Regions from separate parts of the Anoxybacillus sp. LAT27 genome, predicted to be linked through region 1. Evidence: riboswitches for the same ligand, from Rfam matches in the RefSeq annotation. Region 1 holds a riboswitch; each other region holds the start of a gene.
What was found. Region 1 has a riboswitch for S-adenosylmethionine ahead of metK (methionine adenosyltransferase). Riboswitches for the same ligand answer to the same signal wherever they lie in the genome.
Positions count from the first base shown of each region.

Region 2: another riboswitch for S-adenosylmethionine. It lies ahead of mtnK (S-methyl-5-thioribose kinase); the one in region 1 lies ahead of metK (methionine adenosyltransferase).
Region 3: another riboswitch for S-adenosylmethionine. It lies ahead of LD028_RS04805 (bifunctional homocysteine S-methyltransferase/methylenetetrahydrofolate reductase); the one in region 1 lies ahead of metK (methionine adenosyltransferase).

Region 1 is NZ_JAIWYK010000445.1:393,943-404,132, forward strand. It holds gene LD028_RS17470 (hypothetical protein) at 154-930, shown strand; gene LD028_RS17475 (hypothetical protein) at 967-1,107, opposite strand; gene LD028_RS17480 (YtzC family protein) at 1,118-1,381, opposite strand; gene mnmL (tRNA modification radical SAM protein MnmL/YtqA) at 1,506-2,456, shown strand; gene mnmM (tRNA 5-(aminomethyl)-2-thiouridylate-methyltransferase MnmM) at 2,456-3,028, shown strand; gene LD028_RS17495 (tetraprenyl-beta-curcumene synthase family protein) at 3,126-4,196, opposite strand; gene LD028_RS17500 (alpha/beta hydrolase) at 4,171-4,989, opposite strand; gene LD028_RS17505 (gamma carbonic anhydrase) at 5,072-5,602, shown strand; gene LD028_RS17510 (phosphatase PAP2 family protein) at 5,676-6,194, shown strand; gene metK (methionine adenosyltransferase) at 6,239-7,444, opposite strand; SAM riboswitch class I at 7,565-7,673, opposite strand; gene pckA (phosphoenolpyruvate carboxykinase (ATP)) at 7,847-9,439, shown strand.
Region 2 is NZ_JAIWYK010000434.1:52,944-63,133, reverse strand. It holds gene LD028_RS13385 (pyridoxal phosphate-dependent aminotransferase) at 1-881, opposite strand, end outside; gene LD028_RS13380 (carbon-nitrogen family hydrolase) at 978-1,772, shown strand; SAM riboswitch class I at 1,868-1,967, shown strand; gene mtnK (S-methyl-5-thioribose kinase) at 2,040-3,209, shown strand; gene mtnA (S-methyl-5-thioribose-1-phosphate isomerase) at 3,217-4,254, shown strand; gene LD028_RS13365 (sugar ABC transporter substrate-binding protein) at 4,251-5,363, shown strand; gene LD028_RS13360 (sugar ABC transporter ATP-binding protein) at 5,360-6,853, shown strand; gene LD028_RS13355 (ABC transporter permease) at 6,850-7,809, shown strand; gene LD028_RS13350 (CZB domain-containing protein) at 7,816-8,133, opposite strand; gene LD028_RS13345 (PAS domain-containing sensor histidine kinase) at 8,140-10,190, opposite strand, start outside.
Region 3 is NZ_JAIWYK010000064.1:65,822-76,011, reverse strand. It holds gene LD028_RS04860 (YwiC-like family protein) at 1-70, opposite strand, end outside; gene LD028_RS04855 (alpha/beta fold hydrolase) at 138-893, opposite strand; gene LD028_RS04850 (Cof-type HAD-IIB family hydrolase) at 1,002-1,808, shown strand; gene LD028_RS04845 (hypothetical protein) at 1,898-2,050, shown strand; gene LD028_RS04840 (DUF3813 domain-containing protein) at 2,052-2,225, shown strand; gene LD028_RS04835 (YitT family protein) at 2,249-3,082, opposite strand; gene LD028_RS04830 (DegV family protein) at 3,170-4,033, shown strand; gene LD028_RS04825 (DUF3941 domain-containing protein) at 4,063-4,188, shown strand; gene LD028_RS04820 (methyl-accepting chemotaxis protein) at 4,216-5,868, opposite strand; gene LD028_RS04815 (BMP family lipoprotein) at 5,881-6,846, opposite strand; gene LD028_RS04810 (YajQ family cyclic di-GMP-binding protein) at 7,015-7,506, shown strand; SAM riboswitch class I at 7,597-7,698, shown strand; gene LD028_RS04805 (bifunctional homocysteine S-methyltransferase/methylenetetrahydrofolate reductase) at 7,768-9,615, shown strand; gene metH (methionine synthase) at 9,608-10,190, shown strand, end outside.

The sequences.
Region 1 (10,190 bases):
ACACCCTCGTTGCAAGTGTATTTAAGCATGGCTGCTCAATCATATAGATGATACACATGATACAAAAAGTATAAAATAATTAAAAATATTTCAGGTAGTTATTTTATTATGATTAGGTTATTATACACTAAAATGAAAGGGAGTTGACAATAAATGATGAAAAAATTTTTTCTCATCTTCTCTATTCTCATCAGTTTTCTTATTCTCGGATGCCAGTCGGAACAAATGAAAAAATTTATTGTTTTCGGGAAATGGGACGGTGTATATGTAGCAAAAAAAGATGCTCCTTTTGTTCTTAACTTCATTTTATTAAGTGACAGCTCTCTAACAAACGTGACATCTATCGATTTTCCCGGAATCTCACACGCAATCGATGACATGCAATATGATCTTATCAAAGGTGATAAATACAAAGACTTTCAATTATTTAATATCGCTGTAAATTTACGTTTAAAAGAGGTAAGTAGCGCGACACTATCTAAAATAACTCTCATATTTGATCAAAAATATAAAGAGACATTCCCGATCGGTCAAATCAAGTTAGCTGTAGACGAGAAAGAAATATTTACTCCACAAAATGAGTATGTGACAGCTTATCCAAATACGCAATTTTTTCAAGCAAAGCTGAAAAACATTTCAGAACATACGATTCAAATAAAGGGTGTAACTGTAGAAAACACTTATTTACAGACAAAAGATGTAAAAATAAACGATAAATCAGAAAAACGGAGTGTAAGTCCAAACGAAACAATAAATATGTATTTTACTCTTGCTGAAAAGGCAGAACAAAACGCTCACTTTTATATTGTTTCACCAAAAATTGAATATGAATTAGCAGGAAAAGCATCAAGCACATATATTGATCCTGTTTTTTACGGGGTGACAAACCTTACTAAAGAAAAACTAGACAATATTTTTTTAAAAAACTGAGTGATTCCCCACCCGGAGCATGTCCGAGTGGGGAAATTACGTTTCATTATGATATTCCGCTTTTGCTTCTTGCCCTTTTTTCACATTCCTTTGTTTCACTTCTTTTACCGGATCACCGAAATCTTTCGCATGCAACGTTTTTTGTTCTGGATTGTTTTGTTTCGAACGTTTTTTCATCGTTTTCCTCCTAGTGACGAAGTAAAATCATATCGTTTTGTAATTGTTCAAGCTGCAGGCGCATGCGATGCAATTGCTCGCGCTGTTGGGCGTTACAACTTAACGAAAAATGCGCCAAATCGGTCACGGCATGTTCGAGCATTTGCTGGGCTTTTACATATTCTGTATCGTTATAATGTTCAAGCTTGCTTGCTTCTGTATATTGCTCTTTTGCATAGCGAAGCACATCTTCACAATGCTGCAAAAATTCATCCATCGACTGTCTTGTTGCCATACGCATCCCTTCCTTTCTTTCGTATCGCTTTATAGTTTGTACATTTTCTTGTCATTTATCACAGCACCGTTGAGTTTCTCGCTTGAAACGTGCTACAATGCTAAAATGATGCGAGGTGATAAACATGAATCCTTTTCCATATACAAACGACAAGAAACGATACCATACATGGAATTATCATTTACGCCAAACGTTCGGTGAAAAAGTGTTTAAAGTGTCGCTTGATGCAGGATTTGATTGTCCGAATCGTGATGGCACCGTCGCGTATGGCGGTTGCACATTTTGTAGCGCTGCCGGTTCCGGTGATTTTGCAGGTAGACGAACGGACGACTTAGTAACGCAATTTCATACGATTAAAGAAAAAATGCATACGAAATGGAAAGATGGCAAATACATCGCCTATTTTCAAGCGTTCACAAATACGCATGCACCCGTTGACGTCTTGCGTGAAAAATTCGAAACGGTGTTACATTTAGAAGGTGTCGTCGGTTTATCAATCGCTACACGCCCCGATTGTTTACCTGACGATGTCGTTGACTATTTAGCCGAATTGAATGAGCGAACGTATTTATGGGTCGAGCTTGGCTTGCAAACCGTTCATGAACAAACGGCTACTTTAATTAATCGCGCACATGACTTTTCGTGCTATGTAGAAGGAGTACAAAAGCTACGTAAACATGGCATTCGTGTTTGTGCCCATATTATTAACGGATTACCGCTTGAAACGTATGACATGATGATGGAAACAGCAAAGACGGTCGCTCATTTAGATGTGCAAGGGATTAAAATCCATTTGCTTCATTTGTTAAAAGGAACGCCGATGGTGAAACAATATGAAAAAGGAATGCTTCGCTTTTTAACGTTCGATGAGTATGTTCAACTCGTTTGTGATCAGTTAGAAGTATTACCGCCAGAAATGATTGTTCATCGGATTACAGGGGACGGCCCTATCGATTTAATGATCGGTCCGATGTGGAGCGTCAATAAGTGGGAAGTGTTAAATGCCATCGATGCTGAATTGGAGCGACGCAATAGTTATCAAGGGAAAAAATATGTGCGAAAGGAAGAAAGATGATGAAACTGATGCGCATTTTGCCGTTTGCGCGCTCGCTTATCGACTTAGCAGTCAAAGAGGGCGATATCGTCGTCGATGCAACGGTTGGTAACGGCCACGATACGCTTTATTTAGCGGAACGTGTTGGCCAGTCTGGACATGTGTTCGGGTTCGACATTCAAGCGCAAGCGATTGAAAATACGACAAAACGATTGCACGAACATCATATGGAAACACGTGTCACGCTCGTGCAAGCAAGCCACGCGGAACTTCATGCACATATCCCTTCCGAATATAAAGGACGCATTACCGGAGCGATGTTTAATCTCGGTTATTTGCCCGGGGGAGATAAACAAATTGTCACAAAGCCAAACTCAACGATTGCTGCGATTGAACAATTGCTTGAGATCATGGCCCCTGAAGGAATCATCGTTCTCGTCATTTACCACGGTCATCCCGAAGGAGCAATCGAACGTGATGCCCTTTTGCAATACGTTTCAACAATCGATCAACAACGTGCACACGTCGTACGATACGAATTTATAAATCAAATCAATCATCCACCGTTTATTGTTGCGATTGAGAAGAGGTAAAAAAGTAGCGATCGGTTCTCCCTATCGCTACTTTTGTTTTGTTAGTGAAATATGTCTTCTAAATGAACAAACAAGCTTCCATGATACATCCGTTTTCTTACGCATACATCCATCTTTGCCATTTTCGATACATTCGGCCATTCCAGTAAAAGAAGTGGGATGTCATGCCGCCAGAACGCAACAATTGTTTCGCTAGCTTACGAATGGTTTCTTGCTCATGCACTTTTTCATCTGATAAATATAATCCGAGCAAGCCACGATGAATAAAGCGATGAAATTCACGATGTGGCAATTGTGCAATATGGCGATCTGCCTCTTCAATGAAATGACGTAAACGAGCAAATAGCGTCTCCTCATTCGGATAATAAAAGCAAAAATTTAAATCTCCACCTTGTCGGTCTTCCTCTTGATCAATGAAATAATCAAGCAAAATGTGCAGCCCTTGTACGTATGGAAAATAGCTGTTGCGCACACGTTGTGCAAGAAGCTGATCGAACGCATCGTTGCAGGCGTAAGCAACTAGACAAAAAATACCGAGCGTTGAACCAGAACAAGCGGAAAATTCGTACCACTCCATTTTCGGCAACGATGCTTCATGTTTAGCGAACCATTGCTTCAAGCGCGGAATGCGCTCTTCTTTTTTTACATGTTTATGTACTTGTAAGTCACAATAATATGATGCAAGTTCATGTAAAAATGGAGCGATCACTTCATAATGTTGAACTCCTCCCAACATTTCTTGGCACGTATCGACAAGAGCATGCAAATAGCCATCGTCATCTTGTTCGGCACGATAACGATAATATGCCTCTTTTTTTGCTCCAATAGTTAACGCATGGATCATTGAATCGTGCAACGCACGAAAGTCAGTCGGATCAAGCGACGTACTGCGATCGCATAAATTATCGAGGTAATCGCTAATCGTTTGATAAGCAACGATAAAACGAATGCATCGCTCCATTTCTTTTCCCGCCAGTAAAGCTAAAATCGCGCCCCCTTCGCAATGAAACGTTTTTGTTGCGATACTCGCTAACGCCTGTTTGCGCAATTCTTCATCTGGAATAGCTTCTGCTCTTTTTTTCCAAACGGCTAGTTCCCGGTGAACAAGCGGAAAAACGCGATGATAGACAGCTCGCATTAGACTAAACGGATTTGTTGGAACGTTCAATGAGTTCACCCCTTTGCAGCTGCAAAGTTAAAAACGTATGGGCATATAAAAATACTTGTTCACGTTCAAGTTCGTTAAAAATCTCGTGATATAGTTTTGGCCATTCTTTATACACTTTTTCACTTACCGTCAACTGATCAAACCATGATTTCACTGCACTTTTATCGACAATTTTATCATCTCCCGCCTGCATGACAAGCATCGGAACGTCTGGTAAGTCCGCAATTTTATCATGAGCAATCCGAATGGCTTTGACTAGCTCACGATACCAGCGAACAGACACTTTCGTCACGTATAATGAATCGTTTTTATCCATCTCACGCACTTCTTCATTTCGAGTCGCCATCTCCACCGTTAACCCTGATGGAAAACGCTTTTTCGGATGAATGACATTTAAAATGTGCGAAGCGATTTCAAGTGCTTTGGACGGATAGTGAACGAGCCCTAAACATGGAGAAGATAAAATGACACCGCGCACAGGAAGACGCTTTTCTTGCAATGTACGAATGACGACGAGCCCCCCCATGCTGTGACCGAGTAAAAAAACAGGCTGTTCATACACGCTTGCTTCATGCACCCAACTGGCAACCGCTTCGATATATTCGTCAAAGGAATCAATATGTCCTCTTCGACTGCGTGATGTCGTTCCTTGCCCTGGTAAATCTCCTGCAACAACATGAAAACCGTGCATGCGAAACATTTCAATAAGCCATTTATATCGTCCATGATGCTCAGCCGCACCGTGAACGATCACGATCGTTCCTTTTGCATTTTCTCCTTCCCATTTCCACATATACACCCCTCCTTTATGTTTACGAATAGCCGAAAAATTTGTACACTAAATATAACAAAACGAAACGAAAGGGACGAGTGAAATGATTTATCCATATAAAGAACATACACCAAACATCGCACGTTCTGCTTTCATCGCCGATTACGTCACTATTACAGGTGATGTAACAATTGGAGAGGAAACGAGTGTTTGGTTTAACACTGTCATTCGTGGAGATGTCGCACCAACGATCATCGGCAACCGTGTAAACATCCAAGACAACTCTGTCCTTCACCAAAGCCCAAACAATCCACTGATCATTGAAGATGATGTCACCGTCGGACATCAAGTCATTTTGCATAGTGCGATCATCAAAAGAGGCGCACTCATCGGCATGGGTTCGATCATCTTAGACGGTGCCGAAATTGGTGAAGGTGCGTTTATCGGCGCTGGCAGCCTCGTTCCACAAGGAAAAAAAATCCCGCCACGCACACTTGCATTCGGTCGTCCTGCGAAAGTGATTCGTGAATTAACTGAAGAAGATGAGCGTGAAATGGCACGCATTCGTCGCGAATATGTCGAAAAAGGACAATATTATAAATCACTTCAAGTAAACAAACCACGCGACAAATAAGCGTGGTATTTTTACATTGTTTTATTATTGACTTCACATATGTATTTTATCATAAAATCAGGGGGATTTGCTTATGTTACGAAAATGGTACGATTGGGAGTGCAAGTTGTTTTACAGCATTAATCGTTATTTTGATCAAAAATGGCTAAACACCTATTTTCGTTCAATTACACACGTTGGAGGGGCTACATTTTCAATTACATCGGTTATGCTAGCCATTTGGCTATTGCGGGATGAATGGCGCGATACTGCTATCGCAAGTGCGATCGCCTTAGCACTCAGCCATATTCCTGTCGCAATGATGAAAAAAATATATCCTCGCAAACGACCGTATATTTCACTGCATAAAACGAAAGTAACAAAAAACCCATTAACTGACCATTCATTTCCATCAGGACATACGACTGCAATATTTTCTGTCATCGTCCCATTTTTACTATACGCCCCGTCATTAACAATCTGGCTCTTGCCGATCGCATGTAGCGTTGCTATTTCGCGCATTTATTTAGGGCTTCATTATCCTTCTGATGTACTTGCTGGTTGTATGCTCGGTACGTTATTTGGTATTGCTTCATTTTCTGTTCTTACTTAAAAAATAGGAAAGGAGAGCTACATCTTGTAACTCTCCTCTTTTCCTTACTTCGCTAACTCTAATGCTTGTTGTTTTAACGCTTCTGCTTTATCTGTACGCTCCCAAGGGAGATCAATATCTGTGCGACCAAAGTGGCCGTAAGCAGCTGTTTGTTTGTAAATTGGACGGCGAAGGTCAAGCATTTTAATAATGCCTGCTGGGCGAAGATCAAAGTTGTTGCGCACCACTTCAATTAATACATCTTCAGACACTTTGCCTGTGCCGAACGTGTCGATTGAGATCGATACAGGTTGTGCCACACCGATCGCATATGCTAATTGCACTTCACATTTATCTGCAAGGCCTGCTGCGACAATGTTTTTCGCTACGTAACGAGCCGCATATGCTGCCGAGCGGTCTACTTTCGTTGGGTCTTTTCCTGAGAAAGCCCCACCGCCGTGACGAGCATAACCACCGTAAGTGTCAACGATAATTTTGCGTCCTGTTAACCCTGCGTCACCTTGTGGACCACCGATGACGAAACGACCTGTTGGGTTAATGAAATATTTTGTATTTTCATCGATCAACTCCGCTGGAACGACAGGTTGAATAACATGTTCTTTAATGTTGCGCACAATTTGATCTTGCGTAATTTCTGGATGATGTTGTGTGGAAACAACGATCGTATCAATGCGTACAGGTTTGCCGTTTTCATCATACTCCACTGTCACTTGCGTTTTTCCGTCCGGGCGTAAGTATGGTAAAATGTCCTCTTTACGCACTTCTGCTAAACGGCGCGCAAGCTTATGGGCAAGTGAAATTGGAAGCGGCATAAGCTCTTTCGTTTCGTTGCACGCGAAGCCAAACATTAATCCTTGGTCTCCTGCACCGATCGCCTCGATTTCTTCATCTGTCATTTGTCCTTCACGAGCTTCTAACGCTTTGTCAACACCCATCGCAATATCTGGAGATTGTTCATCAATGGATGTTAATACGGCGCACGTATCTGCGTCAAAACCGTATTTTGCACGCGTATAGCCAATTCCACGAATCGTTTCACGGACAATTTTCGGAATATCTACATATGTAGATGTTGTAATTTCTCCGCTCACTAAAACAAGTCCTGTTGTTACACTCGTTTCGCACGCAACACGCGCATTTGGATCATTTGCTAAAATCGCATCTAAAATCGCATCGGAAATTTGGTCACAAATTTTATCCGGATGCCCTTCCGTTACAGATTCAGATGTAAACAGACGACGTTTAGGCATTCAAACATTCCTCCTCAGTATAATGACAAATGATACGGTACTCATCCCTCTTATTATGGTCTATCGTGAAAAAAACCTTTCCCTCAGAGGAAAGGTTTTTGCATTTGTCTGCGCCTTTCACTCTTATCGTTCAAGGGCGTTCCCTTGCCACAGGTTAGCACCTTTTCACGTATGTGACGGTTGCTGGGTTTCATCGGGCCTGTCTCCCTCCACCAACTCGGGATAAGAGTATCCGTTCATTTCAGCATCATACCACATCCGTACGAAACGAGTCAACGTTTTTCTATATGGATTATTTTGAAATTAAACTGAAGAAAAATACACGAATTAGTATGGACTATTTATTAAAATGTGTTATACTTTTTACATAAAGATAAATCAAACAAAGGTAGGTTTTGTCCAATGAATTCCATTGAACTGACAAACAAATTATCAACACTCTTACAAAGGGATGGGGTTTTTCATAACTTATCTGTACCACGACTAGTAGAAAAAGTACTAACTCGGAAAGAAGGCATCCTAACTTCATCAGGAGCAATTTGTGCAACAACTGGGAAATATACAGGCCGTTCTCCAAAGGATAAATATATTGTCGAAGAACCGTCTGTGAAACATAAAATTGATTGGGGAACTGTCAATCAACCTATTTCTGAAGAGGTATTTGATAAGCTTTACAACAAAGTGATCGATTATTTAATGACAAAAGAAGAACTATTTGTATTTAATGGCTTTGCAGGCGCAGATCCAGCTTATCGTTTGCCGATTCAAGTGGTCAACGAATTTGCTTGGCATAACTTATTTGCTCATCAATTGTTCATTCGTCCAACAGCGGAAGAATTACAAACACATGAACCACAATTTACAGTCATTTCTGCACCAACATTTAAAGCTGATCCATCTATTGATGGCACGCGTTCAGAAACGTTTATTATCATCTCATTCGAGCGCCGCACTGTACTAATTGGTGGAACAGAATATGCAGGGGAAATGAAAAAATCGATTTTCTCTGTCATGAACTTTTTATTGCCAGAGCAAGGAATCTTCCCGATGCACTGCTCAGCAAACGTCGGTCAAGAAGGCGATGTCGCGCTCTTTTTCGGTTTATCAGGCACAGGGAAAACAACGCTTTCTGCTGATCCAAACCGTCGGTTAATTGGCGATGACGAGCACGGTTGGTCAAACAACGGTGTCTTTAATATTGAAGGCGGATGTTATGCCAAATGCATTAACTTATCACGTGAAAAAGAGCCACAAATTTTTGATGCGATTCGCTTCGGCTCTGTATTAGAAAACGTCATCGTTGACCCAGACACGCGCATACCAAACTATGACGATGCAACATTAACTGAAAATACGCGCGCAGCATATCCGCTCGAAGCGATGGATAATATCGTGCAGCCGAGCGTTGCTGGCCATCCGCATACAATCGTCTTTTTAACAGCAGATGCGTTCGGCGTATTGCCGCCAATTAGTAAATTAACGAAAGAACAAGCAATGTACCATTTCTTAAGCGGCTATACGAGCAAGTTAGCGGGCACAGAACGCGGAGTGACAGCGCCGGAAGCAACATTTTCTACATGCTTCGGTTCACCGTTTTTACCGCTTCCTGCAACGCGTTACGCAGACATGCTTGGTCAAAAAATTGACGCCCACGGTGTTCAAGTGTTTTTAGTAAACACCGGTTGGACTGGTGGTGGATACGGCGTTGGTGAACGAATGAAGCTATCGTATACACGCGCGATGGTAAAAGCGGCGTTAGAAGGAGAATTAAACAACGTAGAAACTGTTCAAGATCCTATTTTCGGTCTTCATATCCCGCTTCACGTTCCCGGTGTGCCTGATGAAGTGTTACAACCGAAAAGCACATGGGCAGATCAGGAAGCATATGAACAAAAAGCAAAAGAGCTCGCGGCGAAGTTCCGGGAAAACTTTAAAAAATTCACAAACGTTGATCCACGCATTGAACAGCTCGGCGGACCGATCGCAATCGAGTAGGAGGAGGTGATTAACCTCCGTCCTCTCACACCACCGTACGTACGGTTCCGTATACGGCGGTTCAATCAAGATCAGTGACGCAAGAAATTTTTTTGATTTAAGAGCATCGTTCTTCTTCCTTCCGTAAATAGCTGATCTTCTTATGCCAGTCGTCACTCCACCCTCCAAGAGATCCCCCACGGGATTCACCGTTTCCTTTCTCTTGGGAGGCACTTCGTTTTCTGGGTTCATCATGACGGACTGAAGCCAAGGGCTATTTTCTCTTGATTGTTCGGTTCTTCCGAATCGTTCTAGACCGATTCGTACGACGACCTCTGCTGACTTCTGATGGTTCAGCTACTTATCACGAAGTAGGTTATGAAGCGTACTTCACGTATCCATCAGACCTCCTCGGGTAAGAGTGCAATCTTTCCTTCCATCTATCTGCTTCATTTACTCTGTATCACCTTCGGCAGAAAGGGCTTTGTTTTGTTTAGCAAACTCACCCAATGATACCTAGCCTTATATGAAGTTCTAGCCTTATATGAAGTTCTAGCCTTATATGAAGTTCTAGCCTTATATGAAGTTCGTGTTCCTCAGACCGGAAGTTTGCCGCCCGCTTCCTTCAGATTCCGCGTCACCACGGACACCCTTGCGTTAAACTAACTGCTACTTCTGCCTTCGCAGTTCGGGACTTTCACCCTAGAGATTGCACCCATGCCGAGCACACTAAAAACGCCAAATAACCCTCTCCAAGAGGGTTATTTGGCAT
Region 2 (10,190 bases), on a different contig from region 1:
GCGACGCATTGTTGCGAATCAAGTAGTGCGACTGCTGCCGCTTCTTGAATCGCCCCGAACATGCTGACGTATAGATGATCTTGCAACACGTTGATCGCTTCGATCATGCTTTCGTTACCGACCGCAAAACCGACGCGCCATCCTGCCATATTGTACGTTTTTGAGAACGTATAAATTTCAATACCAACGTCTTTTGACCCTTCGACTTGTAAAAAGCTTACTGGCTTTTTCCCGTCAAAGCCGATCGCTCCGTATGCGAAATCGTGTACAACACCGATACGATGTTTTTCAGCAAACGAAACGGTTTGTTGAAAAAACGGTTTCGTTGCGGTTGCGCCGGTCGGATTGTTCGGATAGTTTAAAAACATCAGTTTCGCCTTGCGAACGACATCTTTGTTTAGCTCCTCGTAATTAGGTAAAAAGCCATTCTCCGCCCGTAGCGGCATCATTTCCATGCGCGCCCGCGCAAGCACGACCCCCGACCAATAGTCTGGATAACCGGGATCAGGAACGAGCACAACATCGCCCGGATTTAATAAACAAAGCGGCATTTCAACGAGCCCTGCTTTTCCGCCAAACAAAATAGCGACTTCTTTTTCAGGATCAATCGTCACGCCATACTCGCGTTTATAAAACGTCGCGACTGCTTCTTTCAAAAACGAATAGCCGCGAAATGGTGAATATTTATGATACATAGGCTTTGCTACCGCCTGTTGCATCGCGCTTACAATGTGCGCTGGTGTCGGCTGATCTGGATTTCCTTGTCCGAGATTAATGACATCATACCCTTCGGCAATGACTGCGTTCACTTTTTGCACGAGCGAAGCAAAAAATTGCTTCGGAAGTTGCTGTAACAAGTTCGATTGCGGAAATGTTTTCATTTTTCACACCTACTTCACAAAAAGGTTGAAATTCTAGTCAAGAATCATATATCGTAAAAATCAAAATGTAAAGAAAATTTTTTTGAGGTGAATGAGATGAATATCGCTTGCGTACAAATGGACATTGCGTTTGGAGCACCGGAAAAAAATAAACAAACAGTCGTGCGCTACATGGAACAAATCGCGAAAGAAGCCGATGTCGTCGTTTTACCTGAACTATGGACGACAGGTTACGATTTAACGAGACTTGCTCATATTGCCGATGAAAACGGCGAACAAACGAAAGCGTTTCTTTCCGAACTTGCCCGCACGTATCATGTGCATATCGTCGGTGGATCGGTCGCGAAAAAAGTGGCGGACAACATAACGAATACGATGTATATCGTCCATCGAAACGGCGATGTCGTTTGTGAATATAGCAAACTTCATTTGTTTAAATTGATGGATGAGCATGTATATTTACAAGCGGGAGAAACGACCGGGCTATGTTCGCTCGATGAAACGACGTGTGCGGGGGTCATTTGTTATGACATTCGCTTTCCAGAATGGATTCGCGCGCATACGCTAAACGGTGCGGAAGTGTTATTTGTCGTTGCGGAATGGCCCCTTTCGCGCCTTCATCATTGGCGCACGTTATTAATGGCGCGAGCGATCGAAAATCAATGTTACGTCGTCGCGTGCAACCGTGCAGGATCAGACCCGAACAACACGTTTGCTGGGCATTCGATGATTATCGATCCGTGGGGAAATATTCTTGCAGAAGGAAGCGAACAAGAAACGGTCATCAAGGCAACGATCGACATAAGCGAAGTACAACGCGTACGCGCCCGCATCCCGATTTTTGCTGATCGTCGCCCAGACGTGTATAAAATTTTTGAAAAAAAAGATTGACAAACAAGCGAGAAGCGATGTATGATTCAAATCAAGCGAATTCACGAAACGTTTTCACTATTCAAAACATTCAAATATTCAAATAAAGATAAACACTCTTATCAAGAGCAGGTGGAGGGACGAGCCCGATGAAACCCGGCAACCGGCGATGACGCACGGTGCTAATTCTTGCAGCAGTAGGCTGAGAGATAAGAGGTGCGAAGCAAACTTCAAACCTCTTTCGTTCAGCGAAAGAGGTTTTTTATTTATGTCAAGGAGGGAATTCATATGTACGAACCGTTAACAGAACAAAAAGCGGTCGCGCTCGCGATTCGTTTAGGGCTATTCCAAGAAGATGCCCTTCTTTCTAGTCAAGAAATTGGTGATGGCAACTTAAATCTCGTCTTTCGCATCGTCAACGAACGCACAAACGACAGCATCATTATCAAACAAGCGCTACCGTATGCGAAAGTCGTCGGAGAAAGCTGGCCGCTCACATTAAAACGAGCGACAATTGAAAGCCAAGCGTTGCGCACATTCGCAAGCTACGCCTCTCAGTATGTACCAAAAGTGTATTATTCCGATGAGACTTTAGCGATTACGGTGATGGAAGATTTATCCCATTTACAAATTGCACGTCGTGGACTTATCGAAGGAAAAACATTTCCGAAGCTTTCTGAACATATCGGCGAGTTTGTCGCGAAAACGGCGTTTTATACGTCTGATTTTGGCATGAATCAACAACAAAAAAAGAAGCTCGCCCAACAGTTTACAAATCCTGAACTTTGTAAAATTACGGAAGATCTCATCTTTACCGACCCGTTTTTTGATCACGACACGAACAACTTTGAAGCAGAACTGCGCGCCGATGTCGAACAGCTTTGGCAAGATGATGAACTCAAGCGCGAAGTAGCGAAATTGAAACGGCTCTTTTTAACAAAAGCAGACGTGTTGCTTCATGGCGACTTACATACCGGAAGCATATTCGCAAGTGACGATGACACGAAAGTAATTGATCCAGAATTTGCATTTTACGGTCCGATCGGCTTTGATTTAGGGAATTTTTTTGCCAATTTACTATTAAACGCCCTCTCTCGCCATGAAAGCGAATGCGAGCCGCTCTTTACACATATTGAAAAAACGTGGGACGTGTTTGTTCGCACATTTACAACATGTTGGCAAGAAAGCAACGAACCGTATGCGCGCGTTTCTTTCGTGCTCGACGACATCATGAACGATGCGCTCGTCGAAGCGATCGGATTTGCTGGTTGCGAAGTCATTCGCCGCACGATCGGCTTAGCGCACGTAGCCGATTTGGAGGAATTGCCGCTTGAACGGCGGCTCGAAGCGAAACGCCATGCCCTTCGTCTCGGACGCGAGCTGATCGTCCATCGACACAATCTTCGTGTCGATGATTTCAAACGTCTCGTTGAACAAACCGCACATGTAAACAGCTAGGAGGAAAATGATGAAAGCAGTACAATGGCATGATACGCATATTACGATTTTAAACCAACAAGCGTTGCCTCATAAGACTGAATATTTAGAATTAAAAAATATAAAAGACGTATGGGACGCGATCGTCACGTTAAAAGTGCGCGGGGCACCAGCGATCGGCATGACCGCCGCTTACGGATTAGCACTTGCAGCCAAATTATATGAAACCGATGATTTAGCGACATTTCATACTAAACTAAAGCGCGATCGCGACTATTTAGCAAGCTCGCGTCCGACTGCCGTCAATTTATTTTGGGCGCTTGATCGGCTGATGAAAAGCGTCGCCAACGCCACATCTGTCAACGAAGCAAAAACGACGCTTATTCATGAAGCAATTTGCATTCAAATTGAAGATGAAGACGTCTGCCGCCGCATCGGTGAATATGCCCTTTCTTTGTTTCAAGACGGCGACCGCATCATGACAATTTGCAATGCGGGGGCGATTGCAACGGCACGCTACGGCACGGCGCTCGCCCCGTTTCATTTAGCGAAAGAAAAAGGAATCATCCTTCATGCGTACGCTTGTGAAACACGCCCGGTCTTGCAAGGCGCAAGGCTGACCGCTTGGGAACTTTCGCAAGCTGGCGTCGATGTGACCCTCATTACAGACAATATGGCGGCGCAAACGATGAAAGCAAAGCGCATTTCTGCCGTCATCGTCGGGGCAGACCGCATTGCCGCCAACGGCGATACAGCGAACAAAATCGGCACGCTCGGCTTAGCTATTTTGGCGAACGCGTTCAACATTCCGTTTTATGTCGCCGCCCCGCTTTCAACAATCGACTTACAGACGAAAACAGGCGACGACATTCCGATTGAAGAACGGGCGAAAGAAGAAGTGACCCATATCGCTGGTGTAAACATCGCGCCGGATGTGAACGTGTACAATCCTGCATTTGACGTTACGCCGCATGAACTCATTACCGGCATCATTACAGAAAAAGGTATCGTGTCCGGCGACTACAAAACGAAGCTACCGACATTATTTGAGGAGGTTTTCGCATGAAAAAACTATCGATACTCATCGTGCTTATATTTGCCCTTTTAACAGGATGCACGAACGAACAAGACGCCGTCTCAAAACCGGCAGAGCAGGCGAAAGAAGAAACGAAACAAACGAATGAAACAACAGGAGCGGACATTCCAACCGCATTAAACAAACCGATTAAAATTGCCGCCATTATGCAAATGTCGATCGGCACATTTTCATCGCAATATATCGCTGGGGTAAAAGAACAAGTCGCGAAATTCGGAGGCGACGTGCAAATTTATAACGCCGATAACGATTTAACGAAAATGGCATCGTACGTCGAAACAGCAATTAGCAAAAACGTCGATGCGATTTTATTAGACCACGGACGCGCCGATGCGTTAAAAGCACCGGTTGAAAAAGCGCTCGCCAAAGGCATTCACGTCGTCGCATTCGATAACGATTTAAACATCCCAGGTGTCACCGTCATTGACCAAGACGATTACAGCTTAGCATGGAAAACGTTAAAAACGTTAGCGGAAGATTTAAACGGTGAAGGCGAAATCGTCACGATTTGGGTCGGCGGCTTTACGCCGATGGAACGCCGCCACGTCATATATGAAGCGTTTCAAAAACGATATCCGAACATAAAAGAAGTCGCCAAATTCGGCACGGCAAGCGCCAATACTGCATTAGATACACAAACACAAATGGAAGCCATTTTGAAAAAATATCCGAATAAAGGCGACATCGACGCCGTCTTTGCGACGTGGGATGAGTTCGCTAAAGGAGCGACGCGCGCCATTCAACAAGCAGGTCGAACAGAAATTAAAGTATACAGCATCGACTTAAGCGATGAAGATTTACAACTCATTCAACAACCGAATAGCCCATGGGTCGCAACAACGGCAACTGACCCAGCGGAAGTCGGACGCGTGCAAGTGCGCTTTGCGTATCAAAAAATTGCCGGCGAACAAACGCCAAATATTTATTCACTTGAACCGCATTTAGTGAAACGTTCTGATTTACCAGATGAGCAAGTGTCGATGGGCGAACTGCACAACTACATTACAAGCTGGGGCCAATCGAATGTTGCGGTTTCGCCGTGGATGAAGACGCTTGAAGAAAAGGTGAAAAAACAATGAGCGGTTTACGCATGAAACAAATCGTTCATTCATTTGGTGATGTGACCGTATTAAACGGCGTGAACTTCCATATCCAACCGGGCGAAGTTCACGCCCTTTTAGGTATGAATGGCGCAGGAAAAAGCACGTTAATGAACATTTTAGCTGGCGTGTTGCAACCGACTAGCGGAACGATTGAAATCGATGGACAGCCACATACATTTTTTTCGCCGAAAGATGCGAAACGAGCCGGCATCGGACATGTCGTTCAAGAAGTGGATGCGGCGTTATTCCCTGCTTTATCTGTATATGAAAATATTCTCGCTGAACAAATGGTCGAACAAAAACGTATGTTCTTTTCCAAAACGAAACAGCGCGCAACTGTTTTACAATTGCTTGAACGCGTCGGCTTAGCCCATTTGTCGCTTGATACACCGGTGCAGACGTGCACGCTTCATGAAAAACAGCTTATTTTACTTGCGCGCGTCCTTTCTTCTTCCGCTCGCTACATTATTTTAGATGAACCAACCGCTTCATTAAGCGAAGAAGAAACGAAACGATTGTTTGCGATGATGGAACAATTGAAAGCACAAGGGGTGTCGTTTATTTACATCTCGCATAAATTGCACGAAGTAAAACGCATATGCGACCGCATGACGATTTTACGAGACGGTACCATCGTTTACGAAGGCGATGTATCGCTAACGACAGAAGACATCGTGCGCCATATGGTCGGACGCCAAAAAGAAACGAACGAGCAACGAGCGCGCACCGTCCGCGACGAAACGATATTTGAAGTGAAACAATTGTATATCCCGAAAACGAACACGACCGTCGATCTTGCTGTTCGGCGTGGTGAAATTGTCGGTATCGCCGGCCTCGTTGGTGCAGGAAAAACAGAACTTGCCGAAAGTATGATCGCTCACGTAAAAACGACAGGCGAACGCATATTGCATGGAAAAAAGCAAACGTGGAACTCGCCAAAAGATGCAATTGAAGCAGGCGTTTGTTTCATTCCTGAAGAACGGCGAAAACAAGGGCTTTTTATGAACGAAACGATCGAAAAAAACTTGACCATACGCCTATTGTCAAACATCGCCCCATGGCAATGGATTGACAAACGACGTGAACGCACGATCGCTACAAACCTTATTTCATCGTTACATATTCGCCCATCTTCGCCGACTGCGCTTGTGAAACATTTAAGCGGCGGCAATCAACAAAAAGTCGTCATCGGGAAATGGTTACAAACAAATGGCGACGTCTTTCTTTTTGACGAGCCGACAAAAGGCATTGACGTGCATGCGAAAGAAGAAGTGTTTGCCATCATTCGCGCGCTTGCTGAAAAAGGAAAAGCGATCATTTATTTAACGAGCGAATGTCAAGAATTGCTTCATATCGCCGATACGATTTACATCATGGTCGACGGGCGGTTCATAAAAAAAATGGACGCGCACGAGGCGACGTATGAACAGCTCGTCTACGACATGACAGGGGGTGGAACAAGTTGAAGTTTTTATACAAGTACGGAACGATACTCGCTATCGTAATCGTCATCGCTTTTTTTAGCTTCTCGCTCGATTCGTTTTTCACATACGCCAACTTTAGCGACATTTTGCGCTCTATTTCCATTGTGACGCTTGTTGCGATCGGCATTACGTTTTCGTTAATTGTCGACGGGTTTGATTTATCGGTCGGCTCCACCGTCAGCTTAGCAACGATCGCCAGCGCCTCCGCGCTCGTTTTACATCGTCAAGAACTTTTCGTAGCCCTTACCGTTCCGCTTCTTCTCGGAGCGCTCGTTGGGCTGCTCAATGCGTTTCTCATTATTCGCCTTCGTTTGCCTGACTTGTTGGCGACGTTAGCGGTCATGTACATCATTAACGGCGTGCAGCTCACGTATACGAAAGGTTTTTCCATTTATAACGATATGCCACTTCCCGAAGGTGGCGTGGCACCTGGAAAATTTATTCCATCGTTTTTATTTATCGGACAAGGAGAGCTGTTTGGCGTCCCGTTTTCTGTGTTGCTTATGCTTTTGCTCGTCGTTTGTGCGCATCTTTTTTTAACATATACAAAAACAGGCCGCTTATTTTATATGACAGGCGAAAATCGTGAAGCCGCTCATCTCACCGGCATTCCTGTCAACCGCTATCGTACATATGCGTATATGATTAGCGGATTGTTTGCCGCTTTAGGTGGTATTGTGCTCGCTTCCCGCATTGGTACAGGGCAAGTATCTGCGGGCGCATCGCTACTCATGGACAGCGTCGCCGCTGCCTTTATCGGTTTTTCCGTGTTTGGTGCCGGCAAACCGAATGTGATCGGTACGTTACTTGGCTCGATTTTTATTGGCGTGTTGTTAAACGGGCTGACGATGATGAACGTCCCGTACTATGCACAAGATATTATAAAAGGAGCGCTACTCATTTTCGCACTTGCGTTGTCCCATATCGTAAAAAAATAACCCACCTTATGCGAGGTGGGTTTCAAACGTCCGTTCTTTTTCGACTTTTTCCATCAGCTTATCAATGAGACGAATCACTTCTATCGATGCTTGTTCTAGTTCGATTAACTGCGCTTCGGCACCTTTTAGATCGCCTTTAGCGTACGCTTCCGCCGCTTTTTTTGCCGCAACGTGTACCCGTTCGTGGGGAGCATTTAATTTTTCGTATGCCGGCGTGCCTTGCAATTGTTTTTTCGTTTGTTCATCAAAGTACCATTTGCCTAGTCGACATTGATAGTGCGAAGCGACATCTTCTGGACGAACGGTTTCATAGCCAACGATCATATCGGTTCATCGCATGTCATTAACAATTGGTAAAGTAATATAAAACGTTGTACCAACCCCGACTTCGCTTTCGACGTCAATGCGCCCTTGATGTTCTTCAATAATTTTATAGCTGACCATTAAGCCAAGTCCCGTTCCGCGCTCTTTCGTCGTATAAAACGGTTCGCCTAATTTTTTGATTTTATCTTTCGGAATGCCGCTTCCTTCATCGCGGACAGCAATGCGTACCCCCTCTGCAACGTGCGATACGGAAACGGTAATCGTTCCGCCTTTTGACATCACTTCAATCGCATTTTTTAATATGTTAATAAACACTTGTTTTAGTTGTTTCGAATCGCAATAAATTGGCGGAACCGGCTCATATGTGGCTTCAATTTGAATGTTATGCATCGTCGCTTGTACACTTAACAAATCGACCGTCTCTTGCATAATTTTTGCGACATCGCCTCGCTCGTAATGAACGGCTTGCGGTTTTGCTAATACTAGAAATTCAGTAATAATGGACTCAATCCGTTTTAATTCTGACATAATGACGTGAAAATACATATTATATTGTTCACAATCATTGCCGATGCTTCCTTGTAAAAGCTGAATAAATCCTTTTAGCGCTGTCATCGGATTGCGAATTTCGTGCGCAATGCCTGCCGCCAGTTGACCGACGACGCTTAACGTATCTGATTTGCGAAGTTGTTCTTCCATTTCTTTTTTCTCGGTAATGTCGCGCACCATCATCAAACCGACACGTTCAATAATGTTCGGTTTAAACGATAATTCAACGATTTTTTTCTTTCCTTCGCCATCTGTAATTGTAAATTGTTCTTCTTCCTCTCCGTTGTTCAACCACATTTGAAATTTATGCAAATCGTTGCTTCCGATAAATGTATGCAACCTTTTTTCCATCAACTGTTCTTTGGAAAGCGCGAAAATACGGCATGCTACCGGATTGGCATCAAAAATACGCTGTTCGTTATCCATTAACACAATGCCGTCCATCGCATGATTAAATACGTTGCGAAATTTTTGTTCTTGTTCACGCAACTGTTTCTCCATTTTTCTCCGTTCACTTACGTTGCGGAAAATCGTTAAATGGTAACCGTTAATAACCCCTTTTTTCGAAGTAAATTCAAGTTGTTTTTTCTCCCCGTTTGGCATATGAAACGTTAATTCATCACGAATTTCTCCATCGCGGAAAAATTGCCGTAATACGTGACGTACTTTTTCATCTTTTGCATCAATAAACTGCATTAAGTTCGCATGAACAAGGTCATGAAGCGGCAATTCAAACGTTCGGCTTGCCGCTGGATTGGCGCGCAAAATGTTTCCGAAATCATCGCAAATTAAAATCGCCTCATGAGCGTGTTCAAAAATAGCACGAAATCGCTCTTCGCTTCGTTGCAAATTCATCTCCATGCTTCGTTTTTCCGTCACGTTGCGCATAATCGCCATAAAAAAGCCGCTATGTACGTTCGCTGTTAACGTCAGTTCAAACAGCTTTTGCATGCCGTCCCCTAAAATAAACGGAAGTTCGCTCGATACCGTTCCCGTTCGTTTTAATGTGAGCAACAGTTGTTCAAATAAATCGTAATATTCAATTGGAATAAATGTTTGAATCGATAATTTGAATAGTTCTTCTTTCGATACATTGACGCTCGCACAAAAGGAAGGATTCGCATCAATAAAGCGTCCTTGTTCATCAAAAATGACGATGCCGTCGCCTGCGCGATTAAACAAATCTTTAAATAACGTTTCGTTAATCGTCCGTTCACGCTCAAGCACTTTTTTTGAGGTAATATCGCGGATCATATATAAGTTAAACGGTTGATGGTCATGGCGGCGCATAAATAGTTGCACATGTTTGATTTCGCCATCGGCTAAACGAATGATGAGTTCATCGTCGTATGCCCCTAATTTATGCAACATTTGTTTTTGAAAATGGAAAATATGTTCTGGCACAAGGTAGGCGTATTCGTAAAAATTTTTGTACAACAGCTGTTCTTTTGACGCACGAAACAAACGGCACGCCGCTTCATTGACGTCTATGAACGTCCCGTCATCTT
Region 3 (10,190 bases), on a different contig from region 1:
CGATATCGATGCCGAATAAAAACGGAATAAGTAACATCGCCCAAGCGCCATGTTGTTTTGGAATCATCATACCCCCTCCTTCATCTTCGATTGTACCACTCTCCTTCTTTTTTCTTTGTGACGCTTATCACACATTTTTATAAATGTGTGACAAACCATTGAATCGTTTGTAAAAACGCTTCGCGCGTCACTTTATGTCCCGCATGTTCATCAATTCGCATCGTAAGCGGCTGATGAAACGGCTCAATTTGTTTATAAAAGGCGTATGTATAATCAAACGGAACGACATCATCTTGTTTTCCGTGCCAAATAAAAAGCGGACGGCCATTTAATTTTTCAGGCTGCAATGACAAATCGTATGTCATTAACGTGTTGCGCAACGATTCAAGTTGCTGCCTAGAGAGCGGTAACGTCATCCCTTTTCTTTCTGCAAATTGCAATTGTAAATCAAAAAACGTTTGATAGCACGGACTTCCCATCAATGAGCCGGCGACGCGAATCCAATCGTATTGCGTAAGTGCCCCGAACGTCACAATGCCCCCCATCGATGTACCAACGACGCCAATGCGCTCACGATCGACAAGGTTTCGTTCGACTAGTTCATTTTTTATGTCTTCTAATTCACGAATAGTCGTTAACACAATATCCCAAAACGACAAATGAAGTTCAGCGTCAGAAAGCGGATTTGGACGTTCCCCGTGATACAGCGCATCCGGCAACACGACGCGATATCCAGCTTCGGCAAGCAAATAGCCGAAATGAAGATTATGTTCTTTTGCGCTCGTAAATCCATGAATAAAAATGACAAGTGGACGCATATGATGGATATCATCTTCTTTTACGACATGTAAGCAAGGAATGTTTGCGATCGACTCGCGAATAATGGATACCATGTTCTCATCTCCCATATGATGTTTTAACATTATATTACCATATAGACAAATATTTTGGAAAAACGATACACTGAATGAGGAATAATTTTAACGAAAAGGGGAACGGTTATGGAACAACATTTAATTGCAATTGATTTAGATGGGACGTTGTTAAAAGATGATAAAACGATTTCTTCACGTTCTTATGATGTTATTCAAAAAGCAAAAGAGGCGGGACATGTCGTCGTCATCGCAACAGGTCGCCCGTATCGCGCAAGTAAAATGTATTATGAACAACTCGACTTAACGACGCCGATCGTCAATTTCAACGGTGCATTCGTTCATCATCCGAAAGATGACAGCTGGGGAATGTACCATACGCCACTTCAGTTAGAAACAGTAAAAGAAATTGTTGAAGTGAGCCGAAAGTACAACGTGCGCAACATTTTAGCTGAAGTGATGGACGATGTTTATTTTCACGAACATGACGAGCAATTACTTGATTTGTTTAATTTAGGAAATCCAAATGTATATATCGGAAACTTACGTGACATTTTACGAAAAGATCCAACGAGCATTTTAATTTTATCTGACGAACAAAACGTCGAGCGCATCCGCACATATTTGTCTGAAGTGCACGCAAACGTCATCGACCACCGCAGTTGGACAGCCCCGTGGCACGTCATTGAAATCGTCCGAAGCGGCATCCATAAAGCAGTCGGTCTTGAAAAAATTGCTTTCTATTACGGTATTCCACGCGAGCGCGTCATCGCTTTTGGCGATGAAGATAACGATATCGAGATGTTAAAATGGGCTGGATTAGGTGTCGCGATGGGCAATGCGATTGAACCGCTAAAAGCGGTCGCAGACGATGTGACAAAAACGAACGAAGAAGACGGGATCGCTGTTTATTTGCAATCATTATTAAAGTTATAAAAAATTCCCTTACGTATTGTGACGTAAACATGAACAAACTATCATCGACGCCATATGCGTCACAAGCGGCAAACAAGGGGGCATGTCGTGTGGGCAAACGAAATAAATCAAAACGTTTCGTTCAACAAGGTGCTGATGCGGTTTATAAACATGATGAGCGCATTCCTTATCATATGACGTATGAAGAAGCGGAACGACGCAAAGCAGAAAAGGCGGATCATACGAATCTCGGGGGATTTTAATATGGGTAATCCGTTATTTCAACAAGCAAAAAAAGCGGTCGCTAAAGCAAAAGAAGAAAAAACAGAACGCGCCATCGCTGTGGCGAAAAATGCGCTCTCATCCGCCTTTGCGAATGCGAACGATGCGGAGCGAAGACAGTTGCACGATTTGCAAGATGAGCTCGATACATTGTAAAAAGCTGCGCGTCACGCGCAGCTTTAATCTTTTCGGAAAAACCCGACAACTTCTGTCGTTTGCATAATGTTTGTAAACGCCTTTGGATCGACTTCTTTAATAATTCGTTTTAAATCAAACAACTCATAACGTGTAATAACGATCATTAGCATATCTTTATCTTCGTTTAAAAATGCCCCTTTGGCCGGAATGACGGTAATGCCGCGAATCATTTGTGACTTGATCGCTTGCTTCATCTCTTCCCCTTTTGTCGTAATAATAAGTGCGGTAAGCTTTTGATGGCGCGTATGAATCGCATCGATGACACGCGTCGTCACATACAGCGTCACAAGCGTATATAACGCCTTTTCCCAACCGTACATATATCCAGCGGTTAAAATAATGATGGAGTTGAGTGCAAAAATGTACGTCCCAACAGAGCGATCGTTTACGCGCGACAACACAAGGGCAATAATATCTAAGCCGCCTGTTGACGCCCCCCATTTTAACGTCCAACCCGTTCCGACTGCCGCAATCACCCCGCCGAATACTGCATTCAGTAAAATATCTTCAGAAAGTGAACGAACCGGGATAAGCTCAAGAAAGAGCGACATGACTACAACGCTTAAAAAGCTATAAAACGTAAAAGATTTCCCTACTTTCTTCCATCCTAAAATAGCGACCGGAATGTTGAATAAAAAAAGCAACAAACCTGTCGAAAGCGCATAAGGTGTGTAGTCGCCGACAACTTTCGAAATAAGCTGCGCCGCTCCAGCAAATCCACTCGTATATACGTTCGCTGGAATTAAAAATAAATTCATGCCGATGGCGTTTAATAATCCGCCAATGACGACGACAAACAGTTTTTTTACGTCCACAGAACATCCTCCTACAAAGCACTAAAATTGTTTTTTTTCCTTATAACCGCTACACTTAAAATAAGTATGTACATAGGGGTGATTGAAATGAATATTAAAATTATAGCGGATAGCGGGTGCGATTTGCCACTTTCTTTTATAAAAGAAAAACAAATTGCTTTTTTACCGTTAGCTGTTCATATAAACGGTCACGACTACGACGACCAACTAACGATTCAACCAAAGCAAGTGTACGACGCGATGCGTAACGGAGATGTACCGAAAACGTCGCAAGCAAAACCAGCGCAAATGGAAGAGCTATTTACGACGCTCGCCAAAGAAAACATTCCTGCCATTTATATCGCCTTTTCCTCTGCTTTATCCGGTACATATCAAACAGCGGTCATGATAAAAAACGATGTGCTTGAACGATATCCTGACGCGAAGTTAACGGTTATCGACTCGAAATGCGCATCGCTCGGTCTTGGGCTTGTCGTGAAAAAAGCCGTTGAGCTTGCAGAAAGCGGTATCGCATACGAAGATGTCGTGACGACCATTGAAACGTATTGTCGCCATATGGAACATATTTTTACCGTTGATGACCTACAATATTTAGCGCGCGGCGGTCGCGTCAGCAAAACAGCAGCATTTGTCGGCGGGGTACTAAACATTAAACCACTTCTTCATGTCGAAGATGGGAAGTTGATTCCGATTGAAAAAGTGCGCGGGCGGAAGAAAGTACTAAAGCGCATGGTTGAGATCATGCGAGAGCGCGGAGCAGACGTGCAAAACCAGCTCATCGGTATTAGCCATGGCGACGATGAGCAAACGGCGCTCGAACTAAAAGCGATGATTGAAGAAACGTTCGGCTGCAAACAATTTTTCATTTCTGAAATCGGCGGCGCCATCGGTGCACATTCCGGCCCAGGTACAATTGCCCTCTTTTTCTTGAATAAACAGCTTGCGCAATGACTACACTACCCCTTAAAGGGGGCGAACATATGACGAGCGATAACGACAAAAAAGCAAAAGACAATAACGCGAAACGACACGAGAAAAATATGGAACGCGAAAAAAACCGCCAAGCTGGCAAACGCGCCTATTCAAAAGAAACGAACCATTTGTAAAAAAGATGCTCGCGCGGAGCATCTTTTTTACTTCATTTGAAACTTTGCCATCATTTTTTGCAAGTCGTCTGTTAGTTGGCGCAACGTCGTTACTTTTTCGCTCATTTTTTTGAACGCTTCTAATTGCTCAACCATCGACGCAGCAATTTCTTCGCTACCTGCTGCGGACTGTTCGACAACGGCACTAATGCTTTCGACATTTTGCAAGACGTTTTTACCAAGCTCTTTCGATTCGTCCATACCGATCACAAGCGCTTGCATGTCTGTTGTAATATGTTGTACTTTACTTTCAATTTGTGCAAACGCATCGGTTGTCGTCTCAATCGCTTTCGTTTGCGCTTCCGCAATATTTACCCCACGGCGAACCGCCTCGGTCACATTCGTTAATCCCGATTGAATGAGCTGCACCATCTCAAAAATTTGATTTGTCGCTTTCGACGATTCTTCTGCAAGTTTGCGCACTTCTTCAGCGACGACGGCAAACCCTTTGCCTGCTTCTCCTGCTCGCGCCGCTTCAATCGCTGCATTTAACGCCAATAAGTTCGTTTGTGTCGCAATATCAGATACCGCTTTCGCCATATCTTCAATTTTGCTTGCATACGCCGCAAACTGTTCCGTCGATTGTTCGATTGAGGCGGTCGCCTTGGCATTTTCATCAATAAATGTTTTTTGTTCTGCTAACGCTGCTTGACCGTGCACAATCGCTTCTACCGCTTCGTCACTATAACGCGCCGCTTGTTCCGTACGCGCAACGTTTTGTTGTACAGTTCCTTCCATGCGTTCAATGAGCTGTACTGCACTTTGCAAGTCTTCCGAAATGCTTTGCGCCCCAGCGGATAATTCATTCGTCGAGACAGCGACTTGATTGTTAATTTCTGTTAACATTTTTGTTTCTTCATCAATTTCTTTCGCAAACGTCTCGACTTGCTTACTTACTGTATCGACCGACTGAAGCAAACCGTTCAGTTGATCAGCCATCGTTGTAAACGCTGCATTTAAATCAGCAAGCTCATCTTTCCCGTTATATTTCACAGGCTCGATGCGCAAATTGCCGCTTGCGATTTGCTTCGCGTTTTCAGCAATTTTTTTGAGCGGCGTCGTAATTTTTTGTGTTAAACGGAATCCGCTAAATCCAGCAAACAATAACACGATGACGATCGCAACGAGCGAAATGGTAATAACACCTGAAATTTGTTTTTGTAACGTTTGTTGCATATACGTATAATATTCAGCGACATATGTGTTCACAACGTATACGTCGTTTAACACCCCTTCCGCACGCATCGACTGACGGCGAATTTCCGCTACATTTCGCGCATCAAGTGCCGCTGTTGCTTCCGCATCAAGCGCCGCAAATTTTTTATTCGCCTGTTCAAGTGCAGAACGGAAATACGGTTGAGTTAATCCTTTATTTAACGCTTGAAGTAGCTTTTCCGATTCCGCTAAATGAACAAGCACTTCTTGTTTATTTCCTTCTGTCGGGCTATACGCATAGTTGCTTAAACTTTGCTTCGTCGCTTTCAATTCTGCTTGTAAATGTTGCGCCTTCATCATGAGTGGCACAAAATCTTGGTTTGACGATTGAATCGAAAGCATATTCATAATAATAAACACAATAATGGCGCCCGCAATAACTGGCGTAGCTAATGAATGAAATAACAATCGCTGTTTAATGGACATCGTACCCCTCCTTTATTTTGCGATGCCGTTCGTCGCTTTTTCTTTCCATTTTTCAAGCGTTGCTTGTTGTTCTGGAGTGAATGTCACAACGCGAATCGGTGCTAAATCAACACCGTTTTCTTTTAAGCCGAGTTCGACCGTCCCTTTAGGCACTTCTCTCTTTTCGACATATTGTTGAATGACCGTATATAGCGCCACATCGACATTTTTTAACATCGATGTCACAACCGCTTTTTCCGCATAAAAATATTGGTCGCTGTCGACACCGATCGCATATTTTTTATTCATCTCCGCTTCGCGCAATACGCCAACACCTGTAAACCCTGCTGCTGCGTACAACACGTCGGCACCGTTTCCGATCATTTGTTTCGCGATTTGTGCCCCAAGTTTATCATCACCGAAATTGCCGGCATACACTTCTTGCACGCTTGCTTCTGGCTTCACCGCTTTTACCCCTTGAATAAAGCCGTTTGCAAATTTGCGAATTAATGGCACATCCGCTCCGCCAACAAAGCCAACGTTGTTCGTTTTCGTCAACATGCCAGCGACGACGCCCGCTAAAAAGCTTCCTTCATCTTCTTTAAACGTAATCGAAGTGATGTTTGGCAAATCAGACACCGCATCAATTAATATAAATTGCTGTTTCGGATATTTTTTCGCGACTTTTTCTAAATCTTGTTGCACCATAAACCCAAGTCCGATGACGAGATCGTTTCCAGCTTCAACAAGTTCCGTTAGCCCTTTTTCATACGTTCCCGTTTCTTTTAACTCGCGATAGTCAAAAAAGACGCCAAGTTCATCACGCGCTTTCATCAATCCTTTAAACGCCGAATCGCTAAACGATTGATCACCGAGTCCGACGTCCGACAACATAATGCCCACTTTTATTCGCTCTTTCGGTTGAAAGGAACTCGTTTGTGAACACCCCGCGGCAACGAGTAAAACGATTGCCACGATGAGTGAAAATACTTTTTTCATAAAATTTCCTCATCTCCTTACTATTCAATTAAATCTCACTTCATTTATTATATCGACATCGTTCGACGTTTTGTTTACTTTTTATATATAAAAATTTTGTAAAGTTGTTCGTATGACAACAATCGACTATAATGGAAGCACAACGAATTTATAATTGAGGTGATCGTCATGTCGAAAGAAAGTTCGTTTGATATCGTGTCAAAAGTCGATTTGTCGGAAGTCACAAACGCCGTCAACATCGCGTTAAAAGAAATTCAAAACCGCTACGACTTTAAAGGGAGCAAAAGCGACATTTCGCTTGAAAAAGATGAGCTTATTCTCATTTCTGACGATGAATTTAAGCTTGAACAACTGAAAGATGTGCTCATCGGCAAACTTATTAAACGTGGCGTCCCTACAAAAAACATTCAATACGGAAAAGTGGAAGCTGCGTCTGGCGGAACGGTGCGCCAGCGTGCGAAACTCGTTCAAGGCATCGACAAAGACAACGCGAAAAAAATTAACACAATCATTAAAAATACAGGGTTAAAAGTAAAAAGTCAAATTCAAGAAGACCAAATTCGCGTCAGCGGCAAAAGTAAAGACGATTTGCAAAAAGTAATCGCCGCGATTCGCGAAGCAGATTTACCGATCGACGTCCAATTCGTCAACTACCGTTAAGAAGGCGCGCTGCCTTCTTTTTCTTTTCTAATTAAAAATAGTTGAATATTTCTAAAAAATCAGTTACATTTATGAGTAACTTCATACAACATCTTATCGAGAGAAGGGGAGGGACTGGCCCGATGAACCTTCAGCAACCTGACGATCGTCAAGGTGCTAAGTCCAGCAAGCGATTCGCTTGGAAGATAAGAAGGAGCGCGTCACGTCTTCTTCTTATGAGGAAGACTTTTTTACTTTAAACGGAGAAATGGAGGAATGGACGTGGGATTGTTAAATGACTTAAAAGAACGCATCGTCATCGCGGACGGAGCGATGGGCACGTTATTATATGCACACGGCATCGATCGTTGTTTTGAAGAATTAAACGTCACAAAACCTGAAGAAATCGTTCATATTCATGAAGCGTATATTGATGCAGGTGCTGAAATCATTCAAACGAACACATACGGCGCGAACTACGTCAAACTGGCGCGTTACGGGCTACAAGATGACGTAAAAAAAATAAACGAAGCAGCGGTCAGTCTTGCGAAACAAGCCGCAAAAGGACGCGCCTACGTGCTCGGTACGATCGGAGGATTGCGCAGCACAAACAAAAGTGCGATTTCCCTTGAAGAAGTGAAACGAACGTTTCGTGAACAGCTGTACGTCTTGTTAAACGAAAATGTTGATGGGCTTTTACTTGAAACGTATTACGATTTTGAAGAATTGCAAACTGTTCTGTCCATCGCTCGCCAAGAAACGACGTTGCCGATCATCGCCCACGTCACATTGCACGACATTGGCGTCTTACAACATGGCATGCCGCTTGCCGAGGCGCTGTATCAACTCGAACAGCTTGGCGCCGATGTCGTCGGCTTAAACTGCCATCTCGGTCCGTACCATATGTTACGCTCGCTTGAAGAAGTGCCGATTCCATCGCGCGCCTTTTTATCTGTATACCCAAACGCAAGCTTGCCGCAATATCGCGACGGGCGATTCGTTTACGAAACGAGCGAACAATATTTTGAAGAAACCGCTCGGGCGTTTCGCGATCAAGGGGTGCGCCTCATCGGCGGCTGTTGCGGCACAACGCCAAAACATATTGCCGCCATCGCTCGCGCCCTTTCTGACCGCACACCTGTATATGAAAAGGAAGTCAAACAGCGGCATACAATCACCGTTCAAGAAGCGGAACAAACATCTGCACCTTCCCTAGCTGACATCGCGCGCATGCGTCGGTCAATTATCGTCGAGCTTGACCCGCCGAAAAAACTCGGCTTAACGAAATTTTTAGAAGGCGCAAAAGCGTTAAAAGAAGCACATATTGATGCGCTAACGCTCGCCGACAACTCGCTGGCGACACCACGCATTAGCAATGTCGCTGTCGGAACGATCGTCAAACAACAACTGAACATGCGCCCGCTCATTCACATTACATGCCGCGATCGCAACTTAATCGGCCTACAGTCGCATTTAATGGGGCTTCATACGCTCGGCATGACCGATGTGCTTGCTTTAACCGGCGATCCATCGAAAGTCGGCGACTTTCCGGGGGCAACGTCCGTATACGATTTATCGTCATTTGACCTTATTTCGTTAATTCGGCAATTTAACGAAGGGCTTTCGTATTCGGGCAAACCGCTCGGACAAAAAACGAACTTTTCGATCGCCGCTGCCTTTAACCCGAACGTGCGCCATTTAGATAAAGCGGTGAAACGGCTCGAGAAAAAAATTGAATGTGGTGCCCATTATTTTTTAACACAACCGCTTTATAGCGAAAAACAAATTGAAGACGTCTATGAAGCGACAAAGCATTTATCAACACCGATTTACATCGGCATTATGCCTTTGACAAGCGCGCGCAACGCCGACTTTTTACACCATGAAGTGCCGGGCATTACATTGTCTGATGACATTCGCGCTCGCATGGCCGCTTGTGCCAACGACCCGATTCAAGCAACAAAAGAAGGATTGGCAATCGCCAAATCGCTTATCGACGCAGCATTCGATTTATTCCAAGGCATTTATTTAATTACACCGTTTTTACGCTACGACATGACAGTCGAACTCGTTCGCTACATTCATGAAAAAGAACGGCTCGCAAAAGAAAGGACGGTTTACTATGGCTAGTTTATTTGCACAGCTTGAGAAAAAAATTTTAATTATTGACGGCGCGATGGGGACGATGATTCAAGCGGCCAATTTAACGGCGGACGATTTTGGCGGGGAAGCGTACGAAGGATGTAACGAATATTTAACGCTCACCGCCCCTCATGTCATCTCACATATTCACGAAGCATATTTCGCCGCAGGGGCGGACATCGTTGAAACAAATACGTTTGGCGCGACCCGCATCGTCTTAGACGAATACAACCTCGGGCATTTAGCGCTTGAATTAAATATTGAAGCAGCGAAACTCGCCAAACGAGCGGCTGAAAAATATACAACGAGCGATCACCCTCGCTTCGTTGCCGGTTCGATGGGTCCGACGACAAAAACGCTATCTGTCACAGGCGGAGCGACATTTGCCGAACTCATTTCTTCCTATGAAGAACAAGCGCGCGGTTTATTGCTTGGCGGCGTCGATTTGTTGTTGTTAGAAACGTGCCAAGATACGTTAAACGTGAAAGCTGCGTTTCTCGGCATTACGAAAGCGTTTCAAGCGGTTGGAAAACAAGTACCGCTTATGATTTCTGGAACGATCG